2 regions of the Peribacillus phoenicis genome follow, and region 2 is predicted to be linked to the other one. Evidence: predicted binding sites of a transcription regulator. Region 2 holds the regulator's gene; the other holds the start of a gene.
What was found. Region 2 encodes LexA, which represses DNA repair genes until DNA is damaged. Its sites were predicted from a motif close to CGAACATATGTTCG; they were not measured.
Positions count from the first base shown of each region.

Region 1: a site for LexA is predicted at 3,041-3,054, ahead of addB (helicase-exonuclease AddAB subunit AddB). Genes of this name have one in related genera too.

Region 1 is NZ_JBDFMF010000001.1:901,417-908,994, reverse strand. It holds gene addB (helicase-exonuclease AddAB subunit AddB) at 1-2,912, opposite strand, end outside; gene lepB (signal peptidase I) at 3,104-3,667, opposite strand; gene ABC374_RS04545 (TVP38/TMEM64 family protein) at 3,701-4,315, opposite strand; gene ABC374_RS04540 (YhjD family protein) at 4,604-4,975, shown strand; gene ABC374_RS04535 (ComEC/Rec2 family competence protein) at 6,400-7,239, shown strand; gene ABC374_RS04530 (DUF3006 domain-containing protein) at 7,240-7,458, shown strand; gene ABC374_RS04525 (competence protein ComK) at 7,506-7,578, opposite strand, start outside.
Region 2 is NZ_JBDFMF010000001.1:1,678,713-1,686,290, forward strand. It holds gene ABC374_RS08130 (esterase/lipase family protein) at 120-1,652, shown strand; gene ABC374_RS08135 (glucosaminidase domain-containing protein) at 2,379-2,993, shown strand; gene lexA (transcriptional repressor LexA) at 3,219-3,842, opposite strand; gene yneA (cell division suppressor protein YneA) at 3,998-4,309, shown strand; gene ABC374_RS08150 (YneB family resolvase-like protein) at 4,329-4,985, shown strand; gene ABC374_RS08155 (DUF896 domain-containing protein) at 5,051-5,284, shown strand; gene tkt (transketolase) at 5,508-7,511, shown strand.

The DNA.
Region 1 (7,578 bases), 780 kb from region 2:
TCACTCATGTTCAGTTCCTTTTCACTCGACTTATAATCGAGCACACGCAAATAGACACCCTCATCTTCTTCCGCTTTATCCACGCGGTCGATCCGCCCGATCAATTCCATCTTCGTACCGTTTTTCAATGTGAAAGAAAGTGGCGGCAGCTCGCCATTTTTTCCGAATCCGAGTTCTAATCCGATTGGGGCAAAACCGCTCACCTTTGCATGTTCACTTAATACGATCGAGGCCCGTCCAATCACGTGTTCCAGTTTCCTGCGTAAATAGTGATGGCGATTCGTACTTAACAAAATCTGATTTTGGAGTTTAGGAGCAAGTCTCTCCACGGCAATTCTGGCCAGCTCCAAGCATTGTTCCGAAGTCAATGTAGACCAAGGAATATCATGTTCCTTTAAGTAATCGGAAATCATTTTCAACGCTCCATGGAACATCTCGCCTATATCCGGCGCATCCAAACGGAAAATTTGCCGTTCCCTCAATTTCAAGCCATGAGCGGCATAATGGGAAAACGGGCAGCTATTGAACATTTCCATCCTGGATACACTCGTAAGAATGCTCTCACCGTATAATTGCTTACTTGTTTCCTCAGATAATTTCTTTGTCCTATTTTGATAAAAAAGGCTCGATAAAACCTTAGTTGCTGAAGGACCGGCCTTTTCATCATCAATAATGGCATTATATACATCCCACCATAGTGAATGGATTGGATAGTTCCTTTTTTTCAACTGCAATTGGGCAGCCAGGTACGATAGGGCCACATCATGATTCGCAGCATATTTCACCTGTTCCTCATCAGGCAGATCGGACGGATCGTTCATATAATACACTTCGGAAACGTTAGGCAATACGTCCCTTACCCGTTTTAAATAGGATGAGGGTAAAAGTGCCTTTCCTTCCTCATCGGCAAGCGGATATGATAGATAAAGGGCCTCAGCAGGCGTAGTGAATGCTTTGTACGCTGTAAACTCCTCATCCAGCAGGCGCACTTTTGAACTTGGGGCAACATCAAGTCCACCAGCCAGCAGCACATCACGATCACTATCTGAAAATATTCCGTCAGATACAGCTTTTCCTGGCAGAACCCCTTCGTTCAGGCCGATAACAAAAGCTGTCTTCACATCATCCAGGCGGGATAAATCTAGGCTGGCGACCAATACTTGGTCAATTGCCGGCGGTACCAAAGAAAATTCAAGAGATTCCAGACCAGCTTCAATGATTACCGCAAACTGTTTCATGGAAAGCTCTTCCCCGCTCAGCAGTTCAACGAATTGGTCCAATAGGTCGACAACCGCATTCCAAGTTTGCTCATGCTCTCTTGCCGATACCAAATCACCTGCTTCTTCTGCCTCCAGTTTCAGCTTTTCCAATTTTTCAGGTACATGCAATTCTTCAAGATATAGATAAAGGGCTTCACACAATTCCCTGCCATTAGCAGCTTTTTTAACACGTTTTGAGAGCTTCAAGATGGGCTCGGTAAATAATTGCTTCATCTCATTCAACTCTTGCTCAAGCTTCATTTCCTTATCCGTTTGGTTCCGGTCCTCGAGTTCCAGGCCGCGGAATCGCCTGTAGGTCCAACGATCTTTGGACGTCCACCTGCTTCCTTTAATGCCGCGGGCCAGCACATAGTTCTCCAGCTTATCTACCTGTTCGCGCATCCTATCGTGATTTTTTTGCAGCGGAAATAGAAGCTCCGTCTTGATTGCACGAAATACCGGCTCATAACGCCAATAGCCATTGATGATCTCCAAAGTGGAACGAATCAGTTCAATCAGAGGATGATTCAGCATCGTCCGTTTGGAATCGACGAACAAGGGTATTTGATAATCCCGAAAAACGGTTTGTAAAATATCTGCGTATGCTTCCCCATTACGGACTAAAATCGCAATATCACGGAAGCGGTGCTGTTTCTGTCTGACCAGCGACAAGATGTCCCGGGCAACTCCCTCAATCTCAGCTCTGCGGTTAACTGCCTGGGCGATCGTTACATCAGGTGACTGCTCAAACGTTTGTGCAGGACGAATGGCAAAATAAGTTTCCAGATGATTCAGCCCTGGACTCTTTCCAAACCTTTCCGTCCCTTTTAAGATTCGATCTTCTGAAATCGGTATGCCATTCCTCAATCCAGCCTGATAAAGGTGATGATAAAGATTTCCCGTTTGCCTGAACAGCTGCAAATCATCCGGTGCATATTGCCTGTAGGGCTGATCTAACGTCAGTGAGATCGTTACACTCCTGCACAACTTCATCATTTCTTCCACAATCAATAATTCCTGTGGAGTTAAGCTATAAAAACCATCGATGTATATATCCGCATTCCTTATATATGAAGACTCTGGCATTTTCTCGATCAGCAAAGTGAAGTAGTCTTCGGAGTCTAAATATTTGTTGACCATTTCATCCTCAAAAGCCTGATAGACCAATTCAAGATCATGCAGTTTATCCTGAATGCCGCTGCCGGCCTGTGAGGTTTCTGCCAAATAGTTTTGAATGTCATCAGGCTGGATGCAATACTGCTTGAATTCAGCCAGCATTAGCTCCATCTGTGCAATGAACCCCTGCTTATCAGCAGATCGACGAAACATCTTTAACTCTTCCTTTTTATCATCCATGATCTTCCGTATCAACATATTGACGCCGACACTGTCCAAATGCAGCCGGCTCATCCCCCCGGTTTCCTGAAGGACTCGCCATGCAAGCCTGCTAAAACTGAAAACCTGTGTCCGGATCATTCCGGCAAGGCCTGGTGTTTTAATTAGTTTATATTCAGATAGAAACGTCATCTGATCAGGAACGAGGTAGATAATTGGATTTCCTTCGGGATCTTCTGCCAATTTGGAGCGGATTTCGTCCAATATATTCGAAGTTTTCCCTGCACCCGATCTTCCCAGTAAAAAACGGAGTGACATCTCTTTTTCCCCCTTACAACATAATATCTAGACCCATCATACCAGAAATACTTTCGTCTCTATGACTAGGTTTCTGTTTCCAATTAGATTTACTTTCTATTATTTTACCGTTTCCCTTCAAAAAACACCAATCGTACGTTCGCATTTTTCCCCCAAAAGAAAAAGCCCACATAATTTTTGGGCTTCCACAATCATTCACCTGTAAATTTAAAATTGAAATCATTGACCGGCCAATATCGAACATCCACTTTACCGACAACATTTTCAACCGGTATATAACCAAAGTGACGGCTGTCAGCACTTTCAAGACGGTTATCACCCATGACAAAAAGCTTGCCCTCCGGAACTTTGGTCATGTCCGTCAATTCTTTTAATGTAAAATCACCCGTAAAATCCTGTTCTGGGAAACCTTCCTTGAATTTCTCAAGATAAGGCTCATCCACTTTCTCACCATTTACGTAAAGCCAATCATCTTTATAACGAATTCGGTCACCTGCAATCCCTATAACTCGCTTAACATAATCTTCTTGTGAATTCGCATGAAAAACAATAATGTCAAAACGGTTGATATCATGAATCTGGTAATTGATTTTATTCACGACAAGTTTATTTCCATCTTCAAGGGTCGGCTGCATCGACTTCCCTTCAACATCATAGCTTGAAAAGAGAAATGTACGGATTAAGATGTAAATAACAAAAGCTATCATCGCTGGTTTTATCCAATCGGATAAAGAATTCTTGTTTGTTTTTTCCATCTAGTTCAACCCCTACTGCATTTATATATTAATTTATTGTCCTTCTTCTCTCTTCATGCTTTTATTTAACCTGACTTCCAGTCTTTTACCTACATACCATAGGATAAAGATGACGATTCCGATAATGATCGTTCGCACAGGTTTATGAATCAATGATACTAAATCGTAACCTACGAAGCTAATCGTAAAAATCATCACCGCTTTCCCACCCACTACTGCAAGTCCATATTGCAGCATACTGACTTTTGAAAGTCCTGCCACGATATTAACGATAGCCGAAGGTGTAAAAGGGAAGCAGAGTAATATGAACAAAGGACCGAATCCATGGCTCTCAACCCAAACCATCAGCCTCTGCACCTGTTTATGCTTTTGCAAAAATCGGAAAAACCTCATTTGACCATATCTTCTAATAATCCAAAAGATCAAAAAAGACCCTGCTACCGCACCAATCCAAGAAAATAAAAATCCCCACCAGAGACCAAAAGCCGTTGCATTAGCAAGCACGAACACCACTAAGGGCAAAAAAGGCAAAAAAGCTTCCAGCATCGGCAGCAAGATCCCAGGAATTGGACCGAATGAGCGATATTGCTGAATAAGTGCCGATATATGATCAAGTGTAAACCACTCACGTATAGTATCCAAATCCATAATTATCTCCCTCGACATGCTGCCATCATTGCAGCATAAACTTATTAAAAACTGTTTATTTTAGATATATCACTTTCCCCTGAAATTGCAAGAATTATTATCCATATATCTTCATACTTTCCCTATCTCCGGAAAACATAATCTTGTTAACGAATATTTCTTGATTTATCAAAACTGCTTGCAAATACACTGAAAATACATTAGGATAAAAATAGAACACACGTTCTTATTTTACGGAATATACATACTATTATTAAAAACGCGCTATTTTAGAAAGGGGCGGTCATGATGACCCGCATTCCAGAAGATGACCGAAATATGATTGAAAAAGCCATCTACCTCCCTATGGTTATTACAGTCTTAAACCGGGATCTCAAGGTCATCGAAATTAGTCCGTTTAAATTAAAAAGGCCCTATTCGGAGCTAGTCGAACATATTTTAAAAGTGGTTCAAGACGAACTTGCCGAGGTACGGCGCTATTTGCGCAAGGAGAATATTAAGGTTAGTGAAATCAAACGCGATGAATCCTTCACGATGTATTGTTTTTTATATAAAGGATACGAGGAACATCATAATTATTTCAATCCCCGCCTTCGCAACAAAACAGAAGACTTGTTATGTCATTACTTTTTCGAAAAAAACCACCGTTCAAGGAATTAGCGGGTACAGGCAACCTCCGTAAATGTTTGTGTCCATGAATGTGGATGTTTGGAGCCTTAGATCATCCAATATCTTATATGAGAAAGTTACGCTTAATCAGTCAATATAGGAATTATCGTAACGGAATGTTTCGGTTAAGAATAAGCTGATAATGTTTTTTATTTAAAACTTTATCAGCAAATGATATTCCATCGAGTGAATTTGATTTTCTGATTGAACTACACTCTGTAAATGCTTCTTGATTAATTGCTAAACATATTTAATTATATCCAATCATAGCAACATTTCACTAATATATGGTGTACAATCTATTAGATCTAATTGGAATAGCAGAAAGTATTTTGTCTAAACACAGTATATTGCACCGATTTTCATTTTCAAAACTTTTGTTAAAGGGATTTATCCAGAAGAAACACATAACAAAGAAGACGGAAAGTACAGGCCTCCCGAAGAGTTAGCTGAAAGAGATAATAAGGGTTACATAGAGACAGAAATTATACATATAAATCTTCGTACCCTTATATTGATTTACGGCAATACGCTTTAAATAATGATATACGGGTGCTGTGAAGTGCAGTCCAAATAAAGACGGGGGAAATTATGAAAAAGAGCAGCCTTATAATGAATTCTATACTTGGATATATTGCACTAGGAGTATTCGTTATTGGTTATATTAGAAGTATACCGGTATATAACTATATAATTCTAGGTTTTGAAGTAGATTACATTATTCTTACATTAGGAACGTCTTTCATTTTTGGATATATATATTACCTTGAGAAGCAATTAAAGGTCCCCCAAAAGGCACTTTTTATTGGGAGAGCATGTTTTTTTATCACTTTAATAGGTAGTTTCATTTTAGAAGTGATTTGAATTCAGCATTCTCCCCCCCTCTATTTCTGAACCATTTGAGAGAAGAAGACTGTACACATTCCAGTAACTTTATGATACCTACACTTAAACTGTGTGCAGCTAACTTCTACAAATTAGAAAATTACTGTAAAAATGCTCTATCCTAAGGAAGCAAAAGAGGAACTGTTTGTATATCGATGGTTTTTCAAAGAAGGCTCTGAAACATAAAAAAGAAACTTAAGATTTAATGGATGAGTTATTTGAAGATTAATTCTGATGCCCTTCTCATATGAGAAGGGCTTTTGGTTGTGACTTTTGCTAAAGTAAACATTGATATGAATGATCGTATGAAAGAATCATTCCATCATCCGCCTGTAGAATATCATCTTCTCCATATTGAAAACTCAGGTACATTCCCCTTCTTCACCAGCGACAATTCCCCATAAATACCCAGGACCATTTTACCTAACCACGATTCTGACACCCGCTTCATTTTTTTATCACAAAGAAAATTATGTCCAAATACCCATTTTTCGATTTACACATGGTAAATTATTATTTGGAGGGGAAAAATGAAAAAAATAAATATTCTACTGGTTGCTGTTCTTGTTTTGTCTTTATTTACTGGACTTAAAACAACTGAGGCAGCCTCAAATGTAAAGGTACATTTCATCAATGTTGGACAAGGAGATTCCATCCTTATTCAAACCGGTAACGAAAACGTTTTAATTGATGGCGGCGGTAAAGGAAAGGGCGACGAAGTTGTAGCCTACCTAAAAAAACAAAAGGTGAAAACACTTAATGCATTAGTATCCACTCACCCAGATGCGGATCATGTGGGCGGTCTGGCTTATGTGATTAAATCGCTTAATGTAAAATCTGTGTATGCCCCTAAAGTTTCTCATACTACCCAGGCATATAAAGACTTTTTAACTGCTGTTAAGCAGAAGAAGCTTACAATAAAAAAAGCTCAGACTGGCGTGGAAATCAACACTAAAGCTAAGGATAATTCCCTTAAATTCATTGCACCTGTTAAAGAATATGCCAAGTCTGACTTAAATAATTGGAGTGCAGTCCTTTTACTTAAACACGACAAAAAAACATTCTTGTTTACAGGTGATGCTGAAGAAAAATCAGAGACAGATATGCTGGCTAAAAAACTGGTACCAAGTGTGGATGTACTTAAAGTCGGCCATCATGGTGCAAAAACATCAACTAGTTCAGCATTCATTAACAAAACAAAACCGAAATACGCTGTAATCAGTGTAGGAAAAAATGGCTATGGGCATCCTACTTCCACTGTTATAAAACGGTTGAATTCAGTGAAGGCCAAAACTTATCGCACAGATAAATCAGGTAACATTATTTTTACTTCTACAGGTCAGAAAATTACTGTAAAGACGGTGAAATAAATGGTACAAGGAATTATTGACCGCTTCGAAGGAAAGATCGCTGTCGTTGAAATCGATGGTGGTGACATGAAGGATTTTCCTAAAAGCGCTCTCCCAAAGGGAGCAAAAGTAGGAGATATGCTGATTATCGATGGTGATACCATCACCATTTCCAAAGAGGGCACTGAGAAGTTAAGAAAAGAAATTGACGATCTAATGGATGAATTATTTGAAGATTAATTCCTGGGCCCTTCTTTAATAAGAAGGGCTTGCTTTGGTTTGACTGTTTAACGCGGTATATACTTTGACAGTACCTCTGAAGCCTTGACCCCATTTGCTTCGGTGAACAGATAGAATGAT
Region 2 (7,578 bases):
AGGGCGTTGATAATAGGATGAGTTCGAAAAATTCCACATGATATTGGAGGAGATAACAATTGAAAAGGAATGTAATCAATTATGTCGTTTTTCTTGTCCTCATTCTAACCATATTGATTATGGCTAAGCCAGACATTTCCTCAGCAGGAAAATTAAAGCCTCCTTCCGAAACTTTCAGTCCAGGGGATTGGTTTCTTGGAAGTATTCCTCCCAATCTTGATACGAAGAAACCACCGATCGTGTTTGTTCAAGGGAAAAACGGCAGTTCAACCAGCTGGTACGGTGAAACGGATTATCATGGTGTCAATGATATGTATACCAAAGCGTATGAAGCAGGCTACCAAACTGTTTTTGTTCAGCTTCATGATTCAGCTGGAAATGGATCAGTGAGCCAATATGCCAATGGAAGGCTTTTAGCTCAAATGCTTGCAGAAATCAGTAACCATTTCGGGGGCGAAAAAGTAAATATTATAGCTCACAGCAAAGGGGGCCCAGATACCCAAGCGGCTCTAGTGCATTATGGAGCACACCAATATGTTGGAAGGGTGATCACTTTAGCTTCCCCTCATCATGGTTCTCACCTAGCTGATTTGGCTTATAGCTGGTATGCAGGCTGGCTTGGTTCCCTATTAGGTCAAAAAGATGAGGGAACTTATTCTTTACAAGTTGGTAAAATGGCGGAATTTCGTTCTGTCACGGATAACCACGTTAATTCTCGTAAAAACATGTATTTCACTGTGGCAGGCATGAACAGAGGCCCGGTTCTATCAGCCTTATCAATGGGTGGACAATATTTATCTTCATATGGGGAAAATGATGGTCTAGTGAATGTATGGAGTACAAAAATACCCTATGCAACACATTTATTTTCAGATCCCAACTTTGATCACGACAATATACGAGTCGGCTCAGCTGTATTTTCAAGAATTGAACCATATTTAAGAAGCACTTCCACCGCTGGGATCCCTGAATATAATGTCAATTATAAAGAACGGGTTGAAGATGATGTCATTACCACCGCACTCGCTCAAACCGTTCTGGGTGATGTCCTGAAACAAAATGTCTGGATCGAACAAAGCTTCCATGTAAATGAAGCAGCCCCAGGCAATATAAACATATATACAGCCTCAAATGATGTTGAGATTGAATTGATTTCTCCATCCAATAAAAAGTATTCACCTTCCTTAAAGGTTCATTCAGCCAAAAATGAAACTTCCTTTTTTAATGGTGTAACCATCCAATCATTCAATAGAAACAACCTTGAAATTGGTGATTGGAAAGTGCGAATGAAGACTAAATCGCCAAAAGACGCCTACCTTTTCACAGCACAATTTAACGAAAAGAATCCCATTACATTAAGTATGGCCGGTAAAGTTAAGCAAAAAGATGCAAAATTTTTAATAAAGAACCCAATGAATGATAAAAAAAGGCCAATCAGCACAACATTTTCGGTTCATCTAATAGATGAAACCGGTAATGAAATTAGTGAAAAAAGCTCAATTAAGGCAATGGATACCGAAAATTTTACTGGCACCCTTCCAGAAGTACCTAAGTCAGGTGTTTATAATGTAACAATAGATGTCAAGGAAAAAAATGTGTATGGTACTGAAAGAACCCGGACGCTGATTCGTTCGGTCTATATTGAGAAATAGTGAAATGCCGTCTCTTCTTTGAGAGTGTATCAGACTGTAGACAAATTCTAAGTTTGCCTACAGTCTTTTCTTTTAAAAAAAGATCCAGTCGATTGCAGAAAATCCGCTTCCTTTCCGCCGACTGTCTGCCAAGCCTGCTCGGCTAGTCAGGAGTGTAAAAAACATAAAGGATAACTTACTTTTCCCGACAAATTGATCCCTTCTCTTAATTGAGAAGGGGTTTTTTGGATGTGTGTAATGGGATGTTAACATGGGTGTTAGTGTTTAATAAAAAGATTGCTGAATTGCAGCGAGAGATACCCTGTATAGGTTTAATCCGTCTTTTTATAGGATTCTCTATAAGACAAAATACCAGTTTTGAGTGCAGCATAATTGCCAATGTTTGCATAGCCATAAAACCAGCCCATGAAAATTCCTGAAACCAAGTGATGACGATGACTGATGAAAATGGAAATGAACAAGTTTTGAAGGTTTTCAGTGTCCAACTTAAAAAGCCGTCAATCCATTTAATTATATGGATTGACGGCTTTTCCTGTTTGGTAGGGAAGTGGATAAATAATACGCGGAGCGATCCACTTCTAGGTAAGTAATCTATAATGAAAAAATTAGCCAGACATCGGAACTTTTTGTGCAGGACAAGCTGTAACCTTTTTCATAGAGGAGAATACGATAAGAATGAAGATAAACAGTGAAAAATAAAGTAATGCCTATTAGTGGGAGGTTCTAATGAGCAAGGAAACATTTATTAAGGAAATTGCTCCCTATGCCCAGAAAATTCAACAGGAATTTAAAATATTACCTTCTGTTGTCATTGCACAAGCTTGTTTGGAGAGTGGATATGGGACAAGTTTATTAGCAAGCAAAGGAAAAAATATATTCGGTACAAAAGGTGACTTCAAGGGTGAGTCAGTCATTATTCAAACAATGGAATATGTCAATGGTGTGCCCGTTCAAGTATGGAACAAATTCAGAAAATACCCATCTTGGGAAGAAAGTCTTCGAGATCTCGCCAATTTATATGTAAAGGGGACTTCATGGAATAGAAGTCTTTATACAGCTGTCATTGGAGAAAAAGATTATAGAAAAGCACTCAAAGCAATATTCGATGCGGGGTACGCCTCGGATCCCAAATATATTGAAAAACTGGTGAACCTTATCGAAACAAGCGATTTAACAAAATATGATGCAAGCATTGAAGAGGTTTATCATATTGTCCAAAAAGGGGATACCGTCTCTGCGCTTGCAAAAGCATACGGTTCTACACAAGTGCAGATTCAACAGTGGAACGGTTTGGTCGATCTTAACCTCATTAAAGTGAACCAAAGATTACGAGTGAAGTGAATTTTAACTGGGAGCGGTAGTTAAAGCTCTCTTTTTTATTGTAATCAGATTGTTACCAAAGTACATATTAGGCGAGCGTATAACTTCCATTCGTAATAAAGGATGTTTAAATTTCCATGAAAACTTGATTCTATTAAAAAATATGTCAATATCTAATCTTCCATATGCATATTGAGAGAATTCGGGACATAGATTAAACAAACAAAAAAAGCGCGGTTAGCGCTTTTAGTGTATTTGTCTATATAAGCCTATTACTTTTCCAAGTATCGAAACATCTCGTAAAATAATTGGTTCCATATTTGAGTTCTCAGGCTGAAGCCTTATGTAATCCGGTTCCTTAAAGAATCGTTTTACAGTGGCTTCATCATCTTCCGTCATGGCCACGACGATATCTCCATTATTGGCATTGCTTTGTTGTTTCACGATGACATAATCCCCATCATGAATTCCTGCTTCGATCATACTTTCACCCATGATTTCCAGCATGAATACATGGTCATCATGCGGAACCATGCTTTCGGGAAGCGGAAAGTATTCTTCTATGTTTTCAATGGCCGTTATCGGCATTCCCGCTGTTACTTTTCCAAGTAACGGCACGTTCACGACATTGACTTTGGGAATATTGTTCGCTTCCTCCAAATTCATTATTTCAATGGCCCTTGGCTTGGTTGGGTCACGTCTAATCAGGCCTTTGCTTTCCAGGCGTGATAAATGTCCGTGTACTGTTGAACTTGAAGCAAGTCCCACTGCTTCGCCAATCTCCCGTACGGAAGGTGGATACCCTTTTTGGCGGACCTCTTCTTTAATGAAATCAAGAATATCTTGCTGCCGTTTTGATAGTTTAGTCATTTGTGCACCTCTTCCCCAATGTTCTTTGCTACATTATAGCATGACCCCCAACTCTATACAAACATAAGTTCGAATTTTGTTGTTGACTGAAACAAACGTTCGTATTATAATTTGACCATAACATACGAACGAACATTCGCTTTGGAGGGATATTTATGAAAAATTTATACAAAAATTATATTTATACGATTCTATTAGCGGGATCAGTATTCATCTTTTCAATTTTATTCTCTTGTACATTGAACAATGATCCAAAAAAGGATTTCCTTTCTATAGAAGTAAGTGAGGGTGATACCCTATGGGGAATTGCCGAAGAATATGAAGAAGCAAATTTGACAAAAAAAGAATTCATTGGTTGGATAGAAGAGCATAATGGAGTCAGGGCGGATTCAATTAAACCTGGTCAAGTCATCGTCATACCGGTTAAAGGGGAAGAACTTGTCCAGAATTTGGCCAGTGAGCAGTAAGTAGTGAAGGTAGGGTATTATGAAGGCGGTAATCTATTGTAGGGTAAGCACAGAAAAAGAGTCACAGGAAACATCATTGGCAAGGCAGGAAGATGAATTAGTCAAATTGGCAGAAAAGATGGATGTTGAAGTCATTTCCATAATAAAAGAGCAGGCAAGTGGTTATGAGTTGAATCGGGATGGCATTTTTGACATGCTCGAACTATTTAAAACTAAAGAAGCTGAAGTACTATTAATTCAAGATGAAACAAGGCTGGGAAGAGGGAATGCCAAAATAGCCCTTTTCCATGTCATCCTTAAAGAAGATGTGAAAATTTATACGCTCTCACATGACGGGGAGCTTGAGTTATCGGATTCGGATGCCATGGTCATCCAGATAGTCGGTATTGTAGAAGAATACCAAAGGAAACTACATAATCTTAAAATAAAGCGCGGGATGATAAGAGCCGTTGAAAAAGGGTACCGTCCTCAAAAAAACCTTCAGAATCAAAGGAATTCCACTGGAAGGGACCGTATGGAAATTCCTATTGAAGAAATTATTAAACTTCGGGCCAATGGATTGACATTTGCAGAAATCGCAGCCACTTTAAGGGGCTTTGGATACAATGTTTCCAAGGCTACTGTGAACAGGCGTTTTCTCGAACATCAACTGAATAAAAAGGAAAGTCAATCTTAGAACTTGTAATTTCGCTTTTTTTTTAATACCATGACAATATCCGGAGATTATGAAGGAGCGAAATTATGTTATCAAAAGAAAAAATAACCCGTATTAATGAACTTTCTAAAAAGGCAAAGACTGAAGGTTTGACGGAAGTTGAGGCGAAAGAGCAAACCCAATTGAGAAGTGAGTATTTGGAAACATTCAGAAAGTCCATGACCGATACGTTGGAGCATGTGAAAGTCGTTGATCCAGAAGGTAATGACGTCACTCCTCAAAAGATAAAAAATATAAAAGAAAAAAGAAACTTACATTAATGCTTGAATTCCTCTCATGGAACGAGGATCCTATTAGCATTTAGGAGTAAAAAGGGAGTGCATGCATGTATGTATTCTCCTATTTAGTTTAATCTAAATAGGGGGCTTCTCTTATTTCTAGAAAATTTTAATATTGAGGCAGTAAATAGTGATTTTAGTTGTGATATTATGCTTGTCACTATAATATAAAGAGGTACATTACAGGAAGGGATGTTTTTACAATATGTTAGATAAATTAGATGCACTTTCTATCAATACGATTCGTACATTATCAATTGATGCAATTGAAAAGGCTAATTCCGGCCATCCAGGTATGCCAATGGGGGCAGCGCCGATGGCGTATAAACTATGGACCGAATATATGAACCATAACCCGAAAAATCCAGATTGGTTTAATAGAGATCGCTTTGTTCTTTCAGCTGGACATGGTTCTATGCTGTTATACAGCCTTCTTCATTTATCGGGCTATGGCTTATCTATCGATGATTTGAAAAGCTTCCGTCAATGGGGCAGTAAAACTCCAGGACATCCTGAATTCGGACATACGGCTGGTGTAGATGCAACTACCGGGCCGCTTGGACAAGGTATCGCAATGGCAGTCGGAATGGCAATGGCTGAACGTCACTTGGCAGAAAGCTATAACCGCGATTCTTATAATGTGGTCGATCATTATACATATAGCATTTGTGGAGATGGAGATTTAATGGAAGGTGTTTCTGCAGAAGCCGCTTCATTAGCTGGACATCTACAACTCGGAAGACTTGTTGTTTTATATGATTCTAATGATATTTCCCTTGACGGCGACTTAAGTCAATCATTTAGTGAAAGCGTAGCAGACCGGTTCAAATCTTATGGATGGCAATATATCCGCGTTGAGGATGGCAATGATCTTCAGGAAATTGCTAAAGCGATTGAAGAAGCGAAAACCGACGATGCACGCCCAACATTAATCGAAGTGAAAACGGTTATTGGTTACGGTTCACCAAACCGTTCAGGTAAATCCGCTGTTCACGGCGCTCCGCTTGGTGCAGATGAGCTTAAATTGACAAAAGAAGCATATAAATGGACATTCGAAGAGGACTTCCATGTTCCGGAAGAAGTGTATTCACACTTCAATGAAGCTGTTGTTGATGCTGGCGCTCAAAAAGAAGAAGCTTGGAATGAATTGTTCAAAAATTACAAAGAAGCACATCCTGAGTTAGCACAGCAATTGGAGCTGGCCATCAAAGGTGAACTGCCTGCTGAATGGGATCAGGAAATTCCGGTCTATGAAGAAGGTAAAACAATAGCTTCCCGTGCTTCAAGTGGGGAAGTGCTAAATGCGATTGCCAAACGGGTCCCTAGCTTCATTGGGGGTTCTGCGGATTTAGCCGGATCTAATAATACTGCCATCAAAGGTGAGACTGATCTATTACCTGGTAATTACAGCGGCCGTAATATATGGTTCGGTGTACGTGAATTCGCTATGGGTGCGGCTTTAAACGGAATGGCACTTCATGGTGGATTAAAAGTATACGGAGGAACATTCTTCGTATTCTCTGATTATCTACGTCCTGCCATTAGAATGGCAGCACTAATGGGACTGCCTGTAAACTATGTATTCACTCATGACAGCATTGCTGTAGGGGAAGACGGACCGACTCATGAGCCAATCGAACAATTGGCATCATTGCGTGCAATGCCTAACCTAGGGGTAATCCGTCCAGCTGATGGCAATGAAACGGCAGCAGCCTGGAAAGTGGCTATGGAGTCTACAAATAAACCAACTGCCCTTGTACTTACTCGTCAAGGATTGCCAACAATTAAAGACACTTCCGAAACTGCGTATGAAGGTGTTTCAAAAGGTGCTTACATCATCTCTGCTTCTAAGAAAGAAGTAGCCGATGCATTACTTCTTGCGACTGGATCCGAAGTGAACTTGGCTGTGGAAGCACAGAAAGCTTTAGCGAACGAAGGAATTGATGTTTCTGTTATCAGCATGCCATCATGGGATCGATTTGAAACTCAATCTAAAGAATATAAACAAAGCGTAATCAATCCGGCAGTGAAGAAACGTCTAGCTATCGAAGTGGCTTCACCGTTTGGTTGGGATCGTTATGCAGGTGATGAGGGTGAAATATTGGCCATCAATCATTTCGGAGCTTCTGCACCAGGCGGTAAGATCATGGAGGAATTCGGTTTCACTGTAGAAAATGTAGTTTCTCGTGTTAAGGAAATGCTTAACTAATAGTAATGGAGAACTGACACCAACTAGATTGGTGTCAGTTTTTTTATCAAAACAATCCTGATTTATA